DNA from 4 places in the Kocuria salsicia genome. Region 4 is predicted to be linked to each of the others. Evidence: riboswitches for the same ligand, from Rfam matches in the RefSeq annotation. Region 4 holds a riboswitch; each other region holds the start of a gene.
The links. A riboswitch is a leader RNA that binds a small molecule or an ion and turns the genes downstream of it on or off. The one in region 4 is predicted to bind S-adenosylmethionine.
Positions count from the first base shown of each region.

Region 1: linked by a shared signal. The riboswitch ahead of ABD264_RS05640 (hypothetical protein) and the one ahead of ABD264_RS09615 (cobalamin-independent methionine synthase II family protein) in region 4 are both predicted to bind S-adenosylmethionine.
Region 2: linked by a shared signal. The riboswitch ahead of ABD264_RS05535 (acyl-CoA dehydrogenase family protein) and the one ahead of ABD264_RS09615 (cobalamin-independent methionine synthase II family protein) in region 4 are both predicted to bind S-adenosylmethionine.
Region 3: linked by a shared signal. The riboswitch ahead of ABD264_RS10505 (bifunctional o-acetylhomoserine/o-acetylserine sulfhydrylase) and the one ahead of ABD264_RS09615 (cobalamin-independent methionine synthase II family protein) in region 4 are both predicted to bind S-adenosylmethionine.

Region 1 covers NZ_BAAARF010000005.1:40,164-44,844, forward strand. Annotated here, with positions in the region: gene ABD264_RS05630 (LTA synthase family protein) at 1-968, shown strand, start outside; gene ABD264_RS05635 (hypothetical protein) at 990-1,571, opposite strand; gene ABD264_RS05640 (hypothetical protein) at 2,103-2,462, opposite strand; SAM riboswitch class IV at 2,474-2,589, opposite strand; gene pgm (phosphoglucomutase (alpha-D-glucose-1,6-bisphosphate-dependent)) at 2,744-4,378, opposite strand; gene ABD264_RS05650 (amidase) at 4,575-4,681, opposite strand, start outside.
Region 2 covers NZ_BAAARF010000005.1:14,043-18,723, forward strand. Annotated here, with positions in the region: gene ABD264_RS05525 (CPBP family intramembrane glutamic endopeptidase) at 1-305, shown strand, start outside; gene ABD264_RS05530 (M18 family aminopeptidase) at 295-1,674, shown strand; SAM riboswitch class I at 1,738-1,829, shown strand; gene ABD264_RS05535 (acyl-CoA dehydrogenase family protein) at 2,007-3,443, shown strand; gene ABD264_RS05540 (glyceraldehyde-3-phosphate dehydrogenase) at 3,531-4,681, opposite strand, start outside.
Region 3 covers NZ_BAAARF010000012.1:125,487-130,167, forward strand. Annotated here, with positions in the region: gene ABD264_RS10505 (bifunctional o-acetylhomoserine/o-acetylserine sulfhydrylase) at 1-1,228, opposite strand, end outside; SAM riboswitch class IV at 1,303-1,421, opposite strand; gene ABD264_RS10510 (VOC family protein) at 1,527-2,165, shown strand; gene ABD264_RS10515 (CPBP family intramembrane glutamic endopeptidase) at 2,307-3,071, opposite strand; gene ABD264_RS10520 (sensor histidine kinase) at 3,303-4,574, shown strand; gene ABD264_RS10525 (response regulator) at 4,571-4,681, shown strand, end outside.
Region 4 covers NZ_BAAARF010000010.1:113,373-118,053, forward strand. Annotated here, with positions in the region: gene ABD264_RS09600 (CoA transferase subunit A) at 1-728, opposite strand, end outside; gene ABD264_RS09605 (IclR family transcriptional regulator) at 899-1,732, shown strand; gene ABD264_RS09610 (3-hydroxybutyrate dehydrogenase) at 1,785-2,537, opposite strand; SAM riboswitch class I at 2,626-2,712, shown strand; gene ABD264_RS09615 (cobalamin-independent methionine synthase II family protein) at 2,727-3,938, shown strand; gene ABD264_RS09620 (MFS transporter) at 4,266-4,681, shown strand, end outside.

The sequences.
Region 1 (4,681 bases), on a different contig from region 4:
CGCTCGAGGAGGTCACCCGGCCCGAGGACGGGTGGCGCAGCGCCGAGGACTTCCAGCAGTACGAGGGCGGTGGCTGGACCATGGCCGGGATCGTCTCCACGCAGTGCGGGATCCCGCTCAAGGAGTCGGGTGACGCAGGCTCCGCCGACATCGGCGCCGGGCAGGAACAGTATCTGGGTGGCGTGACCTGCCTGGGGGACGTGCTGCAGAACCACGGGTACACGAACACGTTCCTGGGCGGGGCCAACTCCTCCTTCGCGGGCAAGGACACGTTCCTGCGAAGCCACGGCTACACCGAGGACAAGGGTCTGGAGGACTGGCGTGCGGCGGGCGAGTCCGCGGAGAACTTCCGCAGCGACTGGGGCCTGAGTGACGAGCGGCTCATGGCCCACGCCAAGGACGAGGTGGACCGCCTGCACGCCGAGTCCGAGCGCACGGGCCAGCCGTTCAACCTGTCCATGCTGACCCTGGACACCCACGAACCCGTCCACGTCTACAATTCGTGCGACGTGGACACCCAGAACCAGGTGACCTCCGTGTTCGCGTGCTCCATGACCCAGGTGGCCGGGTTCGTGGAGCACATGAAGACCCAGGGCTACCTGGAGGACACCTCCGTGGTGATCATGGGCGACCACCTCAAGCACATGAGCGCGGGGGACGCCTTCCACGATCAGCTGGACCACCACCCCAACCGCACCGTGTTCAACCGCGTGTGGATCCCGGGCGAGACCGCCGGGCAGCCCCTGCGGGCCGGGGCGGACCAGCTCAGCATGTACCCCACTCTTCTGGAGGCGGCGGGACTCTCGGTGCACGACGGCGCCGCGGGCCTCGGCACGTCCGTCCGGCGGCAGGAGCCTCCCCAGGGCTCGGCGCAGGCGATGGACCCGGAGGAGTACCAGCAGCTGCTGGACTCGCGCTCCGCGGACTTCTACTCGCGGGCATGGGACCCCGAGAACCCGGTGGGATGACCCCCTGACCCCTCCGGGTGGCTACTTCCCACCCGCCTGCGTCCCGCCGGTCAGCCCGGCACGGATGCGGCCCGCTGCCTCCCGGGCGCGCGTGCGCGCCGAGCCCGCCTCGTCCCGGGCGCGGCGGGCGGCGGTGCGGAGGTAGTCCGCGCTCTGGGCCGTGAACCCCTTGCGCCCGATGGTGCGGTGCTGCAGCTCGATCACCGCCTCGGCGGCGTCCGGACGGGAGTCCGAGGCCAGGGCGATGACCTTGTCCCCGTGCCGCCGCCACAGATTGCGGCTGGTGCGTGTCATGGCGGCCAGGGTCTGCTCCGGCTCGCGAGTGAGATCCACCCACCGCGTGTACGCGGGCTGGATGTCCCGCGGGGCCGGCCGTGCTTCGAGCCGGTGCAGACCCGCGGCGATCGCGGGTGTCGTGGCGTTCTGCCGCTGCACGGCGGCCGCGAAGGCCGTGCCCACCGGGGACGGCACCTGTGGCTCCACCCGCAACCACGCCACCGAGTGCTCTCGCGCCGCCGAGCGCAGTTCGCGCACCGCGTCGGGCAGAAGCTCGGGGTGCGCCAGGGCCGGGCCCGTACGGGGTGTACCAGACCACCCCGGCACGGGAGCGCTCCTCGACGACGAGGGCGTGCCACCCGGCGCAGTCAAGGGTCTGAGCGCGTCGCGAGAGACCGGTCAGGAAGTGCTGCCAGGGCTCGGCCTGCAGCACGCTGGACGGGCCGAGGCCTGTCAGGGGTCCGGTTGGGCGTGGGCGTGCCTCATGCGGGGTGCTCATCCTTGAGCGTCTGCCCCCGCTGCAAGGGAGCGACCTGGGGCCGCGGAGGTCGATCCTCCTCAGATAGCCAACCTCACCGACCCGCAACATCACCCGTGCGGCGTGTTCCCGTGCGATGGCGGCGTTTCCTCCGCCGCACGCCAGAGAATCGTGTCTCCGCACTGCCCCTCCCCAGGAGGACTGCCAGCTGGGACGGCGGACGCCCGGCCGCATCCGAGGGACGCACCGTCGGGGTGAGCTGAGCGGAACGGCCGGTGGGTCGCGCCTGCGGCGCGCACCACCGGCCGTCCAGCCGTGGGGAGGAACCGGCACGGAATCAGCCGGGCCAGCAGTGTCCTCCCCGTCTCACGGCCGGGAGATCACTGCTCCCGGACCACCGCCGGGTGCAGCAGGGCGCGCCGACCCGGCGTGCTCTGCACACTGGCGAGCGACGTCCCGGGGTCGAACGAGGCCGCAGCCCCGCGCTGCAGCGTGTGGAACCGTTCCAGCAGGGCGGGGTCGTGGCACCACCACGTGCGGGTCTCGCCGTCCGGGAACGTGGCCTGCACCGTGTTCCCGTGCGGGGGGTCCAGCTCCACCCGGACCCACCGGTCCCGGTTCTCGGAAGCCAGGCGGGCCTGGATGTAGTGTGCGTTGTGCCCCGGGTGGTAGCTCCGGCAGGCGGAACCGTCCTCCGGGTGGATGCACGGGTGTTCGGGGGTGTGAACGGAGACGCTCATGATGGTGACCTTTCGCAGTCTTCCGCGCGGCGGGTGCCGGGCGGCGGATCTTCCTCCGGGGGCACCGGGTGCGAACAACCGGTTGCCAGCCGACCAGCCGGAGGGCTGATGGTCGGGCTTCTTGATCCGGGGACATCACAGCACAGTGCTCAGACAGGCACAAGCGTCGGTGCTGTCCGACGACAAAGAGGGGCCGCCGAGTGGCACGGGAGGGAGCACCCCGTACCGCTCAGCGGCCCCTGGACAGCCTGCCAGCGCGGGACGTGCCCGCACCGCGGCACTCAGCCGATCACCGAGTCCACCAGCGCCTTCGCCTCCTGCTGGACCTGCTTCAGGTGCTCCTCGCCCTTGAAGGACTCCGCGTAGATCTTGTAGACGTCCTCCGTGCCGGAGGGGCGGGCCGCGAACCAGGCGTTCTCCGTGGTGACCTTCAGTCCGCCGATCGCCGCGCCGTTGCCGGGTGCCTCTGTGAGCTTGGCGGTGATGCGCTCACCGGCCAGGGTGTCCGCGGTGACCTGCTCGGGGGACAGCTTCTTGAGCGCGGCCTTCTGCTCGCGGTTCGCCGGGGCGTCAATGCGCTGGTAGACGGGGTCGCCGAACTGCTCGGTGAGCTCGCGGTAGCGCTGAGAAGGCGTCTTGCCGGTGCGCGCGGTGATCTCCGCAGCGAGCAGGGCCATGATGATGCCGTCCTTGTCCGTGGTCCACGCGGAGCCGTCCAGCCGCAGGAAGGACGCACCGGCGGACTCCTCGCCGCCGAAGCCGACGGAGCCGTCCAGCAGACCGGGGACAAACCACTTGAAGCCCACGGGCACCTCGTCCAGGCGCCGCCCCAGGGACTCGGCCACGCGGTCGATGATGGAGGAGGAGACCAGGGTCTTGCCCACCCCGGCGTCCTCCCGCCAGCCCTCGCGGTTGCGGTAGAGGTAGTCGATGGCCACGGCGAGGTAGTGGTTGGGGTTCATGAGCCCGGCGTCCGGGGTGACGATGCCGTGGCGGTCGCTGTCGGCGTCGTTGCCCGTGGCGATGTCGTAGCGGTCCCTGTTGCCGATCAGGGATGCCATGGCGAACGGGGAGGAGCAGTCCATGCGGATCTTCTCGTCCCAGTCCAGGGTCATGAACGCCCACTGCGGGTCCACGGTGGGGTTCACGACGTCGAGGTTCAGCCCGAAGCGCCGGCCGATCTCCTCCCAGTACGCGACCGAGGCGGAACCCATGGGGTCCGCGCCGATGTGCAGCCCGGACTTCCGGATGGCGTCGAGGTCGATGATCTGCGGCAGCGCGGACACGTAGCTGTCCAGGAAGTCGAAGGTCCCGGTGGTCTCCGCGGCGGCGGCCTCCTCCAGGGGCACCCGCTCCACGCCATCGAGGCCCGCCGCGATGAGGTCGTTGGCGCGGTTCGCGATCCACTCGGTGGCGTCCGTGTCCGCGGGACCGCCGTGCGGGGGGTTGTACTTGAAGCCGCCGTCCGTGGGCGGGTTGTGGGACGGGGTGATCACGATGCCATCCGCGCGGTCCTCGGGCTCGGAGGCGTTGTACGTGAGGATTGCGTGGGACAGCGCCGGGGTGGGCGTGAAGCCGTCCCGGGAGTCCAGCAGGGTGCGCACGCCGTTGGCCGCGAGCACCTGCAGCGCGGTGTCCTGCGCGGGTCCGGACAGCGCGTGCGTGTCCTTGCCCATGAACAGGGGGCCGGTGATGCCCTGTGCCGTGCGGTACTCCACGATCGCCTGGGTGATCGCCGCAATGTGGTTCTCGTTGAACGAGGTCTTCAGTGAGGACCCGCGGTGCCCGGAGGTGCCGAACACCACGCGCTGGTCAGGATCGTCCGCGTCCGGTACGCGGTCGAAGTACGCGGCCAGGAGCTGGTCGATGTCCACGAGGTCACTGGGTTGGGCGACGGTGCCCGCACGGTTGGTCATGTCACCAACCTAGTCCCGAATCCGCGTCCCGTCAGGCGGCACATCCAGTTCCGTGCGTGCCGGATCCTGCCAGGGATGGCGACGCCGCGCGGGTGGGATGCCTTCGTCACGGTCACGGGGACTCGACGGCGGCACGTGGCCGTCCCGCGGAATCGGGCACTGCGGTCCGGGGGAGGGGGCGCGGCGAGACGGCGGGTCAGGCGACGAGGTGCGCGCGCGGCGTCGTCGCCGGGTCCAGCTGGGCGACGAGCGCGAGCAGCCGGGCCTCCGAGGACGGTCCGCCGATCAGCTGGACGCCCATGG
Region 2 (4,681 bases), on a different contig from region 4:
TGGCCGTGACGCGCACCGTGATCCTCCCTCCGCCGCCGGCACCGCCGCGCATGCCCGACCTGCACGCCCGCCCCGCGGCGATCGCCGCGGACTCCTCAGGCATGGCCGCCTACGTGCTCAACCCCATCACCCAGACCTACATGACGCTGCCGCCGCAGTACGGCCCCTACTCGGTCCGCGACGCCGAGGGGCGCTACGTGGGCGTGCTGGACACGCGCACCTCGCAGGGGCAGCCGCAGCTGGCGCCCCCGGCGGACCGGGGCCGCCCGGAGAGCCCCTCCTACACTGGGGTCCATGACGAATAGATCGCCCGTGAGCTCCCCGTCCGCCGCCGACGCCGCGACGGGCTCCGCCCCGGAGACCGCCTTCGCGCGTGGTCTGGGGGAGTACGTCACCGCCTCGCCCAGCCCGTTCCACGCCGTCGCCACGGCCGCCGCCGCGCTGGAGGGCGCCGGGTTCACGCGCCTCTCGGAGGCCGAGGCCTGGCCGGAAGGCTCGGGGGGCCGCTACTACGCGGTGCGCGATGGCGCCCTGATCGCCTGGGTGCTGCCGTCCCGTGCCGCGGCCGGCGTGGGCTACCGCGTGCTGGGCGCCCACACCGACTCGCCGGGCTTCAAGCTCAAGCCCCGCCCCACCACCGTCTCCCACCGCTGGTACCAGGCCGGGGTGGAGGTCTACGGCGGCGCGCTGCTGAACTCCTGGCTGGACCGGGACCTGCGCTTTGCCGGGCGTCTCGTGGTACGAGGGGAGAACGGGCCCCGCGAGGTGCTGAGCGCCACCGGGCCCGTTGCCCGGATCCCGCAGCTGGCCATCCATCTGGACCGCAGCGCCAACGAGGCCCTCACCCTCGACAAGCAGCGCCACACCCAGCCCGTGTGGGGCGTGGGGGACGCGCAGGACGCGGACGTGCTGGCGGTGCTCGCGCAGGCCACGCACGCGTCGTCGTCGGCCGGTGACCAGGCGTTTGGGACTGTGGCGCCCGAGGACATTCTGGGCTACGACATCACCGTGGCGGACACCCAGGCTCCCGAGCTCATCGGAGCGCAGTCCAACCTGCTCGCGAGCGGGCGGCTCGACAACCTGACCTCGGTGTACGCGGGACTGCGTGCCATGACCGAGCACGTGGAGGAGCTCGAGGCCGCCCCGCACGTGAGCATCCTGGCAGCGTTCGACCACGAGGAGGTGGGCTCCGAGACCCGTTCGGGCGCGGGCGGACCGTTCCTCGAGGACGTCCTGGAACGCATCGCGGCCGCCCGCGGGCAGTCGCGGGAGGAGCACCTGCGGGAGATCGCGGGCTCCGTGTGCCTCTCCTCGGACGCCGGGCACCTGGTGCACCCCAACTACGAAGGCCACCACGATCCGGTCAACACGCCTGAACCTGGTCGCGGGCCCCTGCTGAAGATCAATGCGAAGCAGCGCTACACCACGGACGCCGTGGGTGCCGCGCTGTGGGCCGGGATCTGCGAGGACGCCGGGATCGACTACCAGGAGTTCGTGGCGAACAACGACATCCCGTGCGGTTCGACCATCGGACCCATCACGGCCACCCGGCTGGGGATGCGCACGCTGGACGTGGGCGTGGGGCTGCTGTCGATGCACTCGGCTCGCGAGCTCGTCCACACCGGGGACCTGTTGGCGCTGAACGTGGCGGTTGCGAGCTTCTGGCGGGGCTGAGCCGGTCACGGGAGGACACGCGCGTTGACACCCTCGCGGCCCGCGTGATGGATTGAGCACGTAACGCCATCCAGAGCGGCCGAGAGACGTGGCTCGTCGACGCCGCAGCAACCACCCGTGTCACGGGCCGGTGCTCCCACCACGGCCGATGGACAGTGCCATGCTCCGCTGACCGGTTCGGTGACCGTCGCCTCTCCCGCGGCGGGCGACGTCCGCGCCCCGCGTGCGCGGACGTCGCCCGGGGGAGGCCCGCGCCGCCGCACGGTCCCGGGCGCGTCCCGGCCGAGGGGCACGGCGCGCGGCGCGGATCCGACGCAGGGAGCCGTCAGCGCATGAGCACCACCCAGACCACCGAATCCCCCCGCACCCGGGCCCGCGAGAGCGCAGTACGGGAGGTGGCGCAGGAGGTCGCCGCAGCCACCGCGCTGCGGGAGGCCGCCGCCGCCGGGGCCTTCGGCACGGGAAGCACCCGCTCCGGCGGCGTCGTCCCCGGGGCATTCGCGGGCGGCGTTCCCGGCGGCTCCGCGGACAGCGACCGCGCCACGGGGTTCCCGCCCGCGGGCGAGATCCCCACGCAGGAGCTGCTGCAGGTCTTCCGCCCCGTGTTCGCGCGGATCGCCGCGCGCGCGGTGGCCCGCGAGCAGGACCACGAGTTGCCGTTCGAGTGCTTCGGGTGGCTCAACGCGCTGCGGTTCGGGGCGCTGACCCTGCCGGTGGCCCGGGGCGGCTACGGCGCCACGCTCGCGCAGACGGTGGAGCTGCTCGTGGAGCTCGCCGCCGCGGACTCCAGCGTGGCCCACGTCTACCGTTCCCACCTGGGCTTCCTCGCGAGCCTGGGTGCGGGCGAGGCGGACGTATGGTTCCCGCGCATTGCCGCGGGCGAGACCGTGGGCAACGCCGCCACCGAACGCTCCGGCGCCGCGCTGGGGACCGCCGCCACGAGCCTGGCCCGATCGGAGCAGGGCGGCAGCTGGGAGCTCAACGGCACCAAGTACTACTCGACCGGGTCGATCTTCTCGGACTGGATCCAGGTCACCGCGCAGATCCCCGGCCAGCAGGCCCGATCCCACGCGCTCGTGGGCAGCGACTGGGAGGGCGTGGAGATGGTGGACGACTGGGACGGCTTCGGCCAGCAGCTCACCGGCACGGGCACCACCCACTTCCGCGGCGTCGTGGTGCCTGCGGAGAATGTGCGGAACAGGGACGGGCGCAGCACGCAGGAGACCGCGGTCTTCCAGCTGGTGCTGCTCTCGGTGGAGGCGGGCATCGCGGGGGCCGCCGCGACCGCCGCCGTGGACCTGGTGCGTGCCAGGACCCGCGGCTTCAACACGGGCAACGGCGCGGTGACCCGTGAGGACCCCCAGGTGCTGCAGCGCGTGGGCGAGCTCAGTGCCCAGGCGGCCGCCGCGCGGGCGATCGTGCTGCAGGCCGCGCGCGAGGTCGACGCCGCCGTGGGGGTGCTCGGCCAGGAGCCCCGAATCACCGATCCCGAGGAGCTGACGAACGCGTGCGAGCTCGCCGTGGCCCAGGCGCACGTGGTGGTTCCCGGGCTGGTCAAGGACGTCACGGACGGAATCTTCGACGTCCTGGGTGCCTCGGCGGTGTCCTGCTCCAAGGCGCTGGACCGGTTCTGGCGCAACGCCCGCACCGTCGCCACGCACAACCCGGTGATCTACAAGGCGCGCATCGTCGGGGACCACCGCGTCAACGGCACGCCCATGTTCGGGGTCAACGCGATCGGTGAGGTCCGCGGCTCCGCGACCTCCTGACACGCCACCGACGACGACGCCCGGTGGCCCTCCGCGGGGGGAGGTCACCGGGCGCCGTTGTGCCGGGGCAGCGCCCCGGGAGGCCTGCTAGGGCAGCTGCAGCATGGAGATGTCCGCCATGCGGGCCATCACGCGCACCACCTGGCACGAGTAGCCGAACTCGTTGTCGTACCAGACGTAGAGGACCACGGAGCTGTTGTTCACGATGGTCGCGAGACCGTCCACCACGCCGGCGCGGCGGGAGCCCACGAGGTCCGTGGACACGACGTCCGGGGAGTCCACGTAGTCGATCTGCTTGCGCAGGGGCGAGTTCAGGGACATGTCCTTGAGGAACGCGTTGACCTGGTCCTTGTCCGCCGGGGCGTTCTCCAGCTGGAGGTTCAGGATGGCCATGGACACATCCGGGGTGGGAACGCGGATCGCGTTGCCCGTGAGCTTGCCCTGCATCACGGGCAGGGCCTTGGCCACGGCCTTCGCGGCGCCGGTCTCGGTGATCACCATGTTCATGGCGGCGGAGCGGCCGCGGCGGTCGCCCTTGTGCCAGTTGTCGATCAGGTTCTGGTCGTTCGTGTAGGAGTGCACGGTCTCCACGTGTCCCTGGACGATCCCGTACTCGTCGTTGAGCACCTTGATGACCGGGGTGATCGCGTTCGTGGTGCAGGACGCCGCGGAGAGGATGGTGTCCTCCGGGGAGATGTCCTTGTCGTTGACGCCGCACACGATGTTCTTCATGTCGCCCTTGCCGGGGGCGGTGAGCAGCACCTTGCCCACGCCCTTGGCCTGCAGGTGCTGGGAAAGGCCCTCCTCGTCACGCCACACGCCCGTGTTGTCGACCACCAGGGCGTCGTGGATGCCGTACTCGGTGTAGTCGATCTCCGAGGGGGAGTTCGCGTAGATGAACTGGATCGGCACGCCGTTGGCAGTGATCACGTTGTTCTCCTCGTCCACCGTGATGGTGCCGTCGAAGGAGCCGTGCACTGAGTCGCGGCGCAGCAGCGAGGCGCGCTTGACGAGGTCGTTTCCGGGCTTCTGGCGCACCACGACGGCGCGCAGGTTCAGGCCCGTGCCGTCGTTGCGGTTGAGCAGAATGCGCGCGAGCAGCCGGCCGATGCGGCCGAAGCCGTAGAGCACCACGTCCCGGGTCTCGGCGTCGTTGCTGCCGTGCTGGCCCACGGCGGGGGCGAGCGCCTCGCGCAGGTGAGCGGCCAGGTCCGTGGCACGGGAGTCCGTGAAGCCCT
Region 3 (4,681 bases), on a different contig from region 4:
GCTCGTCCTCGGAGAGCTGCGCGTGCGTCGTCGACGCCGGGTGTATCACCAGGGACCGCACGTCCCCGATGTTCGCCACGTTGGAGTGCAGGCTCAGCGCGTCCACGAACGAGATTCCCGCCTCCTTGCCGCCCTCCAGCACGAAACCGAGGACGGAACCGGCTCCTCGGGGGGCGTACTTGCGAGCCCGCCCGTGCCACGGCGAGGACGACAGCCCGGCGTAGGACACCGAGCGCACTTCGGGGCGGGCCTCGAGCCACTCCGCCACCCGCTGGGCGTTGTCAACGTGGCGTTCCACGCGCAGTGACAGCGTCTCGATCCCCTGCTCGATGAGGAAGGCGTTGAACGGGGAGATGGACGCGCCCAGGTCACGCAGCAGCTGCACACGGGCCTTGAGCACGTAGGACAGGTTGACGCCGAAGGCTCCGCCCTCCCCCAGATCCCGCGCGTACACCAGGCCGTTGTACGTAGGGTCCGGTTGACTGAAGCCCGGGAACCGCTCCGGGTCCGCGCCGTAGTCGAAGCGCCCCGCGTCCACGATGAATCCGCCGATCGCCGTGCCATGACCGCCCAGGAACTTGGTGCCCGAGTGCAGCACGATGTCCGCGCCCCACTCGATGGGCCGCACCAGGTACGGGGTGGCCACGGTATTGTCCACGATCAGCGGCACCCCGGCCTCGTGGGCGATCCCGGCAACGGTCTCCACGTCCAGGACGTCGTTGCGGGGATTGGGGATCATCTCTCCGAAGAACGCCACGGTGGAGGGCCGCACGGCATCCCGCCACTGCTGCGGATCGTCCGGGTCCGCCACGAACGTGGTCTCCACTCCCAACCGCGGCAGCGTGTGGCGCAGCAGGTTGTACGAGCCGCCGTAGAGGGACGGGCTGGCCACCACGTGCGTGCCCGCCCCGCCCAGGTTGAGCACGGCCAGGGTTGCGGCGGCCTGCCCGGAGGAGACCATCAGCGCCCCCACTCCCCCTTCCAGGGAGGCGAGGCGGTTCTCCACCACCTCGGTGGTGGGGTTGGTCAGGCGGGAGTAGATGGGGCCCATGTCCTGCAGCGCGAACCGGGCCGCGGCGGTGTGCGCGTCAGGGAACACGAAGGACGAGGTCTGGTGGATGGGCAGGGCCCGTGAACCCGTCACGGGGTCCGGGTTCTGCCCCGCGTGGATCTGCCGTGTCTCGAACGCCCAGTCCTGGGGGTTGTCGGGGGTGGGTGCTGTGCTCATGGCCATTCGCCTTCTCGGAAGGATCAGGGGCCAGGCGACCGTCCGCACGGTGCCCGCACGAACGGGCGACCGGTGGCCCGCGCTTGCCGTGGGCGTCGGACGACGTCCCGGCCAGGTCTTCACCCAGGGCACCCCGCCGCGGTGGGAGGGTTGCCGGTCAGCAAGCTGGGGCTTGACGCTGACTCTCGTGACCTAGACCTCCAGTTTGGGAACCCGGCCGCTGCCACGTCAAGTCCGGTGTCCGCAGTGTTGCACCCGAGGATTTGGAGGCCCGTGTGACGGGTGCCACGATGACTGCATGAAGCTGGACCACGTTTCCTTCGCAGCACAGCCGGACGGCCTGGAGGCCACCACCGAACGCATCGCGGACCGGTTGGGGATCGAGCCGGTGAAGGGCGGGGTCCATCCCCGCTTCGGCACCCGGAACATGATCCTGCCGCTGACAGACCACCAGTACGTGGAGGTCGTGACCGTGCTGGAGCACCCCGCCGCGGACAAGGCGCCGTTCGGGCAGGCCGTGCGTGCACGTTCGGAGGCCGGCGGCGGCTGGCTCGGGTGGGTCGTGGAGGTCCCGGACCTCGCCCCGTTCGAGCAGAAGCTGGGCCGACCCTCCGCGCCAGGCGGCCGGATCTTCCCGGACGGCCGCCGCCTGGACTGGCACCAGATCGGCGTCAAGGGCCTGATCGCGGATCCGCAGCTGCCGTTCATGATCCACTTCGACTCCGCGGACGAGATGCACCCCTCGCAGGCGCGCCTCACGGACGTCAGCCTGACGGGCATGGAGATCGCCGGTTCCCCCGAGCGGGTGACGGACTGGCTCGGCGGCCCCGTGGAGGACGTCCTGCGCTCGGTGGACGTCACGTGGTCCGCTCCCCACGGCACGCCCGGTCTTCTGGCGGTCACCTTCGGCACGCCGGACGGGCCCGTCACCATCTGATCCGGGGCACCGAGCCCTCCGGGTTCGACGACGCCGCTCGCACGGCCCCGCGACTCGGTTCGTCGTCGGGGCGAGCCACGGGGGGCACCATGATTGCGGACCCCATCAGCCTCGCCCCCGGGCTGGTGCTCGCGGTGGCGCTCAGCCGCCCAGGAGCTGGGGCACCAGGAACCCCACGGCGTCCAGCAGGAAGTGGCAGAGCAGCAGCGGGGCGAGCCGCCCACCGCGGCGGTAGCACCACACGAACACGAGCCCCATCACCAGGTTGCCGAGTGCCGGACCGATGCCCTGATACAGGTGGTAGCTCGCGCGCAGCATCGAGGACACCACTGCCACCGTCCACCACGAACGCCCCAGCCGCCGCATCCGGTCCGCGAGGAACGCCACCACGATGATCTCCTCCACCAGCGCGTGCCGCAGGGCGGTGAGCAGCAGCAGGGGGACGGTCCACCACGTGGTCTCCAGCGTGGACGTGGTGATCTCCGCCGTGATCCCAAGCGCGCGACCGGCCTGGTAGAGGGCGAGCGTCCCACCGCCCATCAGGACGAACAGCACGAGGCCCCACGCGGCGTCGTGCCCCGGGCGCCGGGTGTCCACGCCGATGCAGTGCAGCACGGCCGGGATCCGGGAGGTGGTGCCCGCGAGCAGGTGCAGCGCGAGCGCCACGGGCACCAGGGCAAAGCAGATCCCGGTGAGCCGGCGCAGGGCATCCAGCACGGGCAGCGGGCTCAGAGGCTGGTTGAGCGTCGTGGAGCTCTCCGCGATCGACGAGCGCAGCGCCATCTCCGCGAGGTCCAGCACGGAGTACACGGCGGAGGCGCCCAGGGAGACCCCGAGCACCAGGAGGATCTGCATCCGCAGGTCGGCGCGGGGCACACGGGGCGGTGGCTCGAGGGAATCGGTCACCCCACCATTGTGCGCGCGGCGGGACCGGTGCGCGCGTCGGCAGTTCCCGGGAGCGTCCCGCCGCAACCGTGCGGGCACGCTGCGCCCCGCGCCGAGCACGCGCCCTCCCTGCCGCCGCCCCGTCGGTGGATCCGTTGTCGGGCGGACCCATCGTGAAGGTGGCCGTCGTCGGGTCCACCCGCGAGACGGCGCGCCCCGCCGTTCGGGTCGCTCCGTCGGTAGTGGGAAGCCATGCGCCCGAGCCCCGTCGCCACGGACACCTCCCCGCCCCACCGAGCCCTGCAGCCGGGGTGGCGTCGGCGGGATGCCCTGGGTGCCGGCGTGCTGGCACTGGCCGGCGTTGAACTGGTCTACCTCTCCGACTTCGTGCAGTCGGTCCCGTGGAAGGCGGACGTCGGGTGGGTTGCCATGGGCGCCGTGGTGCTGGCCGCCCCGCTCGCCTGGCGGCGTCGCTTCCCTGTGGCCGTGATGGTGGCGGTGTCCTTCGTGTACTTCGCGCTCGGCACGTGGGCCGGGATCGAGATGTACGCCTCCCAGGTGGTGCTGTTCCTGGGCTTCTACTCCGTGGGGGCCTGGTGCCCGGACCGCCCCCGCGCCACGTGGTCCCGCGCAGCCGTGGCCGTGGGGGTGGCGGTGTGGCTGGGCTGGAGCACCGTGGACCAGTTCACGGATCCGAAGGTGGGTGAGCACGGCGTCAACGCCTACATGGCCATCGCCGCGATCCAGTTCCTCGTGAACATCGCCTACTTCGCCGGGGCGTGGGTCTTCGGCGACCGGGCGTGGAACGCGGCCATCGAGCGGCAGGAGCTCGAGGCCGCCCACGCCGAGATCCGGCAGCAGCAGGAGCGGCTTGCGGAGCAGGCCGTGAGCCTCGAACGGCTCAGGATCGCCCGGGAGCTGCACGACGTCGTGGCCCACCACGTCACGGCCATGGGCGTCCAGGCCGGGGCCGCGCGGCTGAGCATGGCGCGGGATCCCGAGGCCGCCACCGCACACCTGCGCGGCGTGGAGTCCTCGGCGCGTGACGCCGTCACCGAGCTCAAGACCATGCTCCACACGCTGCGCGACGGCGAGGAGGCCCCCGATTCCCTGCCCCGCCTCCCGGACCTCGACGCGCTCGTGGCGGAAGCACGGGCCATCGGTCAGCGCGCGGAGCTGCACCGCATCGGTCCCGAGCCGCATCTGCCGCCCCCGGCCCAGCTGGCGCTGTACCGCACCGCCCAGGAGGGGATCACGAATGCCCGAAAGCACGCCGGCCCGCGGGCCTCGGTCGCGGTGCGGCTGCGCACCGGGGCCGACCGGGTGGAGCTGGAGGTCAGCGACGACGGACGCGGCGGCCGCGCGGGGGCTCCAGCATCCGACAGCGCAGGCATGGGGGTGCCCGGCATGAGAGAACGGATCACCACGGTGGGCGGCACCCTGGAGGCGGGCCCGAAATCCGGAGGTGGCTGGCTCGTGCGCCCCACCGTTCCCACCCGCAACGACCGGGAGAAGCAGCGGTGAGTCTGCGTGTGCTGCTGGTGGACGACCAGCCTCTGATCCGCGTGGGATTCTCCGCGATCCTCACCTCTCAGGAGGACATCGAGGTGGTGGGCGAGGCCTGCGACGGC
Region 4 (4,681 bases):
TCCTCTGCCGCGCGCACGACGTCGCCCTCGGGCCTCGGCCGCGTGGTGCGCTGCTCGATCTCCTTGGGCACCCCGGAGTACCGCACCACGTGCTGCACGTACACGCCGGGGGTCACGATGTGGTCCGGGTCCAGCTCGCCGGGAGCCAGCACCTCCTCGACCTCCGCGAACGTGACCTTCCCGGAGGCCGCGCACACCGGGTTGAAGTTGCGGGAGGTGCGCCGGTAGACCAGGTTGCCGTCCGTGTCCCCGCGCCAGGCGTGCACGAGCGCCACGTCCGCCACGATCCCGCGCTCCTGGACGTAGGTGCGCCCGTCGAACTCGGCGGTGGGCTTGCCCTCGGCCACGGGGGTGCCCACCCCGGTGGCCGTGTAGAACGCGGGGATCCCTGCCCCACCGGCGCGCAGCCGCTCCGCGAGGGTGCCCTGCGGAGTGAACTCCACCTCCAGCTCGCCCTCCAGGAACTGGCGCGCAAACTCCCTGTTCTCCCCCACGTAGGAGGCGAGCACCTTGGAGACCTGCCGGTTCTCGAGCAGCAGCCCGAGACCCTTGCCGTCCACACCCATGTTGTTGGAGACCACGGTGAGGCCTTTGACGCCGCTGTCCCGCACCGCCTCGATGAGGTCCCGCGGAATGCCCGAGAGACCGAACCCTCCCACCGCGAGGGTCATGCCGTCCCGCAGCGTCTCGGCCAGCAGGCCGGTGACGTCGTCCCTGAGTTTGGACATGGCCGCCCTTTCCGGATTGTTCCGTGTGATCTGCCTCTCACCCTAGGAAGGGTTCACATCCTGGTCAAAGAAATCCGTGGTGCGTCGCGGAACGAGCCACATTCTGGAAAACTGGCGGTTGATCGTCCACATGGTGGACAAGCGGGACCTGGCGGGCAGAGGAGTCGGCGATGGCGGGAGCGGCGGAGCAGCCGGGCGGGGCGGAACTGGCGCCGTCGACCTCGTCGCGGGCCACGGCGACGTCGGGCACCCAGGTGGTTGGGCGGGTCGCCGCGGTGCTGCAGGCCGTGGCCGCCGCGGGAACGGCCGGCACCGCCGAGATCGCCCGCAGCACGGGACTCACCCGCCCCACCGCCCACCGCCTGCTCACCGCGCTGGCCCACGAGGGGCTGCTCGATCGGGACGGGACCGGCTCCTGGGCGCTCGGCTTCGAGCTGACCCTCCTGGGGGCGGTGGCCGCGCAGCGCTACCCGGCGCAGGACCTCGCCACTCCGCACCTGCGGCGCCTCGCGGAGGCCACGGGCGAGTCCGCGTTCTTCTCAGCCCGCCGCGGGGACGAGGTGATCTGCCTCGAACGCGCCGAGGGCTCGTTCCCCGTCCGCTCGCACGTCCTGCACGAGGGCCTGCGACTGCCCCTGGGTGTGGCCTCAGCAGGTCTGGCAATCCTCGGCCACCTCCCGGACGAGCAGCTGGAGGCGGCGCTCGCCGCGACCCGCGAGCGCCGCAGTCAGCTCGGCCCCCAGCACGACGACGCCCACGTCCGTCATCTCGTGTCCCACGTTCGCGAACACGGCTGGTCCCTGAACCCGGGGCGGATCGTGGAAGGCTCGTGGGGCATGGCCGCGGCGGTCTTCGACGCCTCCGGCCAGCCCCGCTACGCGCTGTCCCTCACGGGGATCGAGTCCCGCTTCCGCCCACCGCGGCAGCACCAGCTGGGCACCGCGCTGCTGGAGCAGGCCCACCGGCTCAGCACGGCACTGCGCACGGGCCGCGCGGCGTCGTAGTCCGTCCCGCGCTGCGTCCCGGACGGCCGTGGGCGACGGCGTCGTCACCCGCTCAGGAAGCCGTCCAGCCGCCGTCCATCGTGTAGGACGCACCGGTCATCATCCCCGCGGAGGGCCCGGCCAGGAAGGCGATCAGCTCGCCCACCTCCTCGGGCTCCACGAGCCGCTTGACCGCGGCCTCGGTGAGCATGATCTTCTCCACGACCTCCTCCTCCGCGATGCCATGGGCGGCCGCCTGGTCCGCGATCTGGCGGTCCACCAGCGGGGTGCGCACGTAGCTGGGGTTCACGCAGTTGCTCGTGACACCGTGCGCGGCACCCTCCAGCGCCACGGTCTTGGAGAGCCCCTCCAGGCCGTGCTTCGCGGCCACGTACGCGGACTTGAATTCGGACGCGCGCAGTCCGTGGACCGAGGAGACGTTGACCACCCGCCCCCAGCCCCGCTCGTACATGTGCGGCAGGGCTGCGCGAATCAGCAGGAACGGGGCCTCGAGCATGAGCATGAGGATCCGGTGGAAGTCTGCGGGGTCGAAGTCCTGGATGGGCGCCACCTTCTGGATCCCGGCGTTGTTGACGAGCACGTCCACGTCCAGGGTGAGCTCGGCGAGCGCGGCGGTGTCCGTGAGGTCCACGACCCACGCCTCACCGGCCACCTCGTCCGCGAGGCACTGTGCGGCGTCGGAGTCGATGTCCGCGATCACCACGTGGGCGCCGTCGCGTGCCAGGGCGCGGACCGCTGCGGCACCGATGCCGCTCGCACCACCCGTCACGATTGCCTTCTTGCCGTCAAGGGGTGCTGGGGACATGCTCTGGCTCCTTCGCCGTCGGGTCGTGCGCCCCACGATAGACGCCATGATTCGCCCGTCCCCCTCCATGTGCTGTTGGATGGAGGGGCAACCATCCAGAGCGGCCGAGAGATCTGGCTCGTCGAAGCCGCAGCAACCGGGGCGCGCCCGGTGCTAATGCCAGAACCGATGGAAAGGACGCACCACCCCATGCCCCACAACACCGACCGCTTCCAGACCACCCACGTGGGCTCGCTGCCCCGCACGCCCGAGCTGCTGGAGGCCAACAACCGTTTCCAGGCGGGCGAGATCGACCTCCCCCAGCTGGGCGAGGCGCTCGACGAGGGGGTCAAGGAGATCGTGCGCACCCAGCGCGAGATCGGCATCGACATCGTCAACGACGGCGAGTACGGTCACACCACGTCCGGCGCGGTGGACTACGGGGCCTGGTGGAACTACTCGTTCCACCGCCTGGGCGGGCTGACCCCCACGGACGAGGACCGCTGGAACGACGCGGAGAAGCACCGCTCCAGCCCGGGGCACATCGTGCTCACGAGCTTCCCCGACCGCCGCGACCGCGAGCGCTTCCGGGACGCCTACGAGGACCCCACGGCGGGCGTGCTGGCGCACCGCAACACGGTCTCGCAGCCCAAGATCACGGGCCCGCTGACCTACACGGGTCAGGAGGCGGTGGCCGGCGACATCCGCCGCGTGAAGGACGCGATGGCACTGAACGGGGCCACGCAGGGCTTCGTCGCCGCACTGTCCCCCGGCTCCTGCGCACGCGTGAAGAACGAGTACTACGCCACGGACGAGGAACTGGTCTACGCGTGCGCGGAGGTGATGCGCGAGGAGTACAAGGCCATCGTGGACGCCGGACTGACCGTGCAGATCGACGACCCCTCGATCGCCGAGTCCTGGGACCAGATCAACCCGGAGCCCACGGTGGAGGACTACCTGGACTTCACCCGGCTGCGCGTCGAGGCCCTGAACTACGCCCTGCGCGACCTGCCGCAGGAGCAGATCCGCTTCCACCTCTGCTGGGGCTCGTGGCACGGGCCCCACACCACGGACCTGGAGCTGAAGTACCTCGTGGACCTCATGCTCACCATCAACGCGCAGGGCTACAGCTTCGAGGCGTCCAGCCCCCGTCACGGCCACGAGTGGAAGGTCTGGGAAGAGCACCCGCTGCCCGAGGGCAAGGTGGTCTACCCCGGCATGGTCTCCCACTCGACCAACGGCGTGGAGCACCCGGAGCTCGTGGCGCAGCGCATCGAGCAGTACGCCTCCGTGGTGGGCCGCGAGAACGTCATCGCCTCCACGGACTGCGGGCTGGGCGGGCGCTTGCACCCGCAGATCGCGCTCGCGAAGCTCGGGTCGCTCGTGGAGGGCGCGCGGATCGCCTCGCAGCGCCTCTTCTGAGCCCTTCCGCCTCTTCCAGCACCGACGACGACGCCGCGCGCGCCGTCACGCGGGCCCGACACCTCCACGGGGTGCCGGGCCCGCGGTGCGTGGTGACCCCGTTCTGCCGCGGCGTCGCGGGCGTGGCCGTGCCGGTGCGCGGAGGTGACGTGCCGCCAGGGAAGCCTCGCGACGACGCCGTAACATATACGATTCTATACACGACATGCGTGACCGGGCTCACACGCATGCGTACACTGCCGTTTCAAGACCAATCGGTCGGTTATTGCATTCAGGCCCCTGCCTCTGGCACCACGGACGTCCGTCCGAAGATTCTGGAGATCCACCATGGCATCAACCACCACAGCGCCCGCGCAGGGCCACACCATGAGCCGCGAGGAGCGCAAGGTCCTCGCGGGCACGCTCGTGGGCACCACCATCGAGTGGTACGACTTCTTCATCTATGCCCAGGCCGCCGCGTTCATCCTGGCCGCGCACTTCTTCAACCCGCTCGGGGCGGAGAACGCGCAGCTCGCGCAGGTTGTCTCGTGGGCCTCCCTGGGCATCAGCTTCCTGTTCCGCCCACTGGGCGCGATCGTGGCGGGGCACATCGGCGACCGCTTCGGCCGCAAGGTCACGCTTGTGATGACCCTGTTCGGCATGGGCGCGGCCACCACGTTGATCGGCTTGCTGCCCACCTACGAGAAGATCGGCATTGCCGCTCCGATCCTGCTGGTGCTGCTGCGCATCCTGCAGGGCTTCTC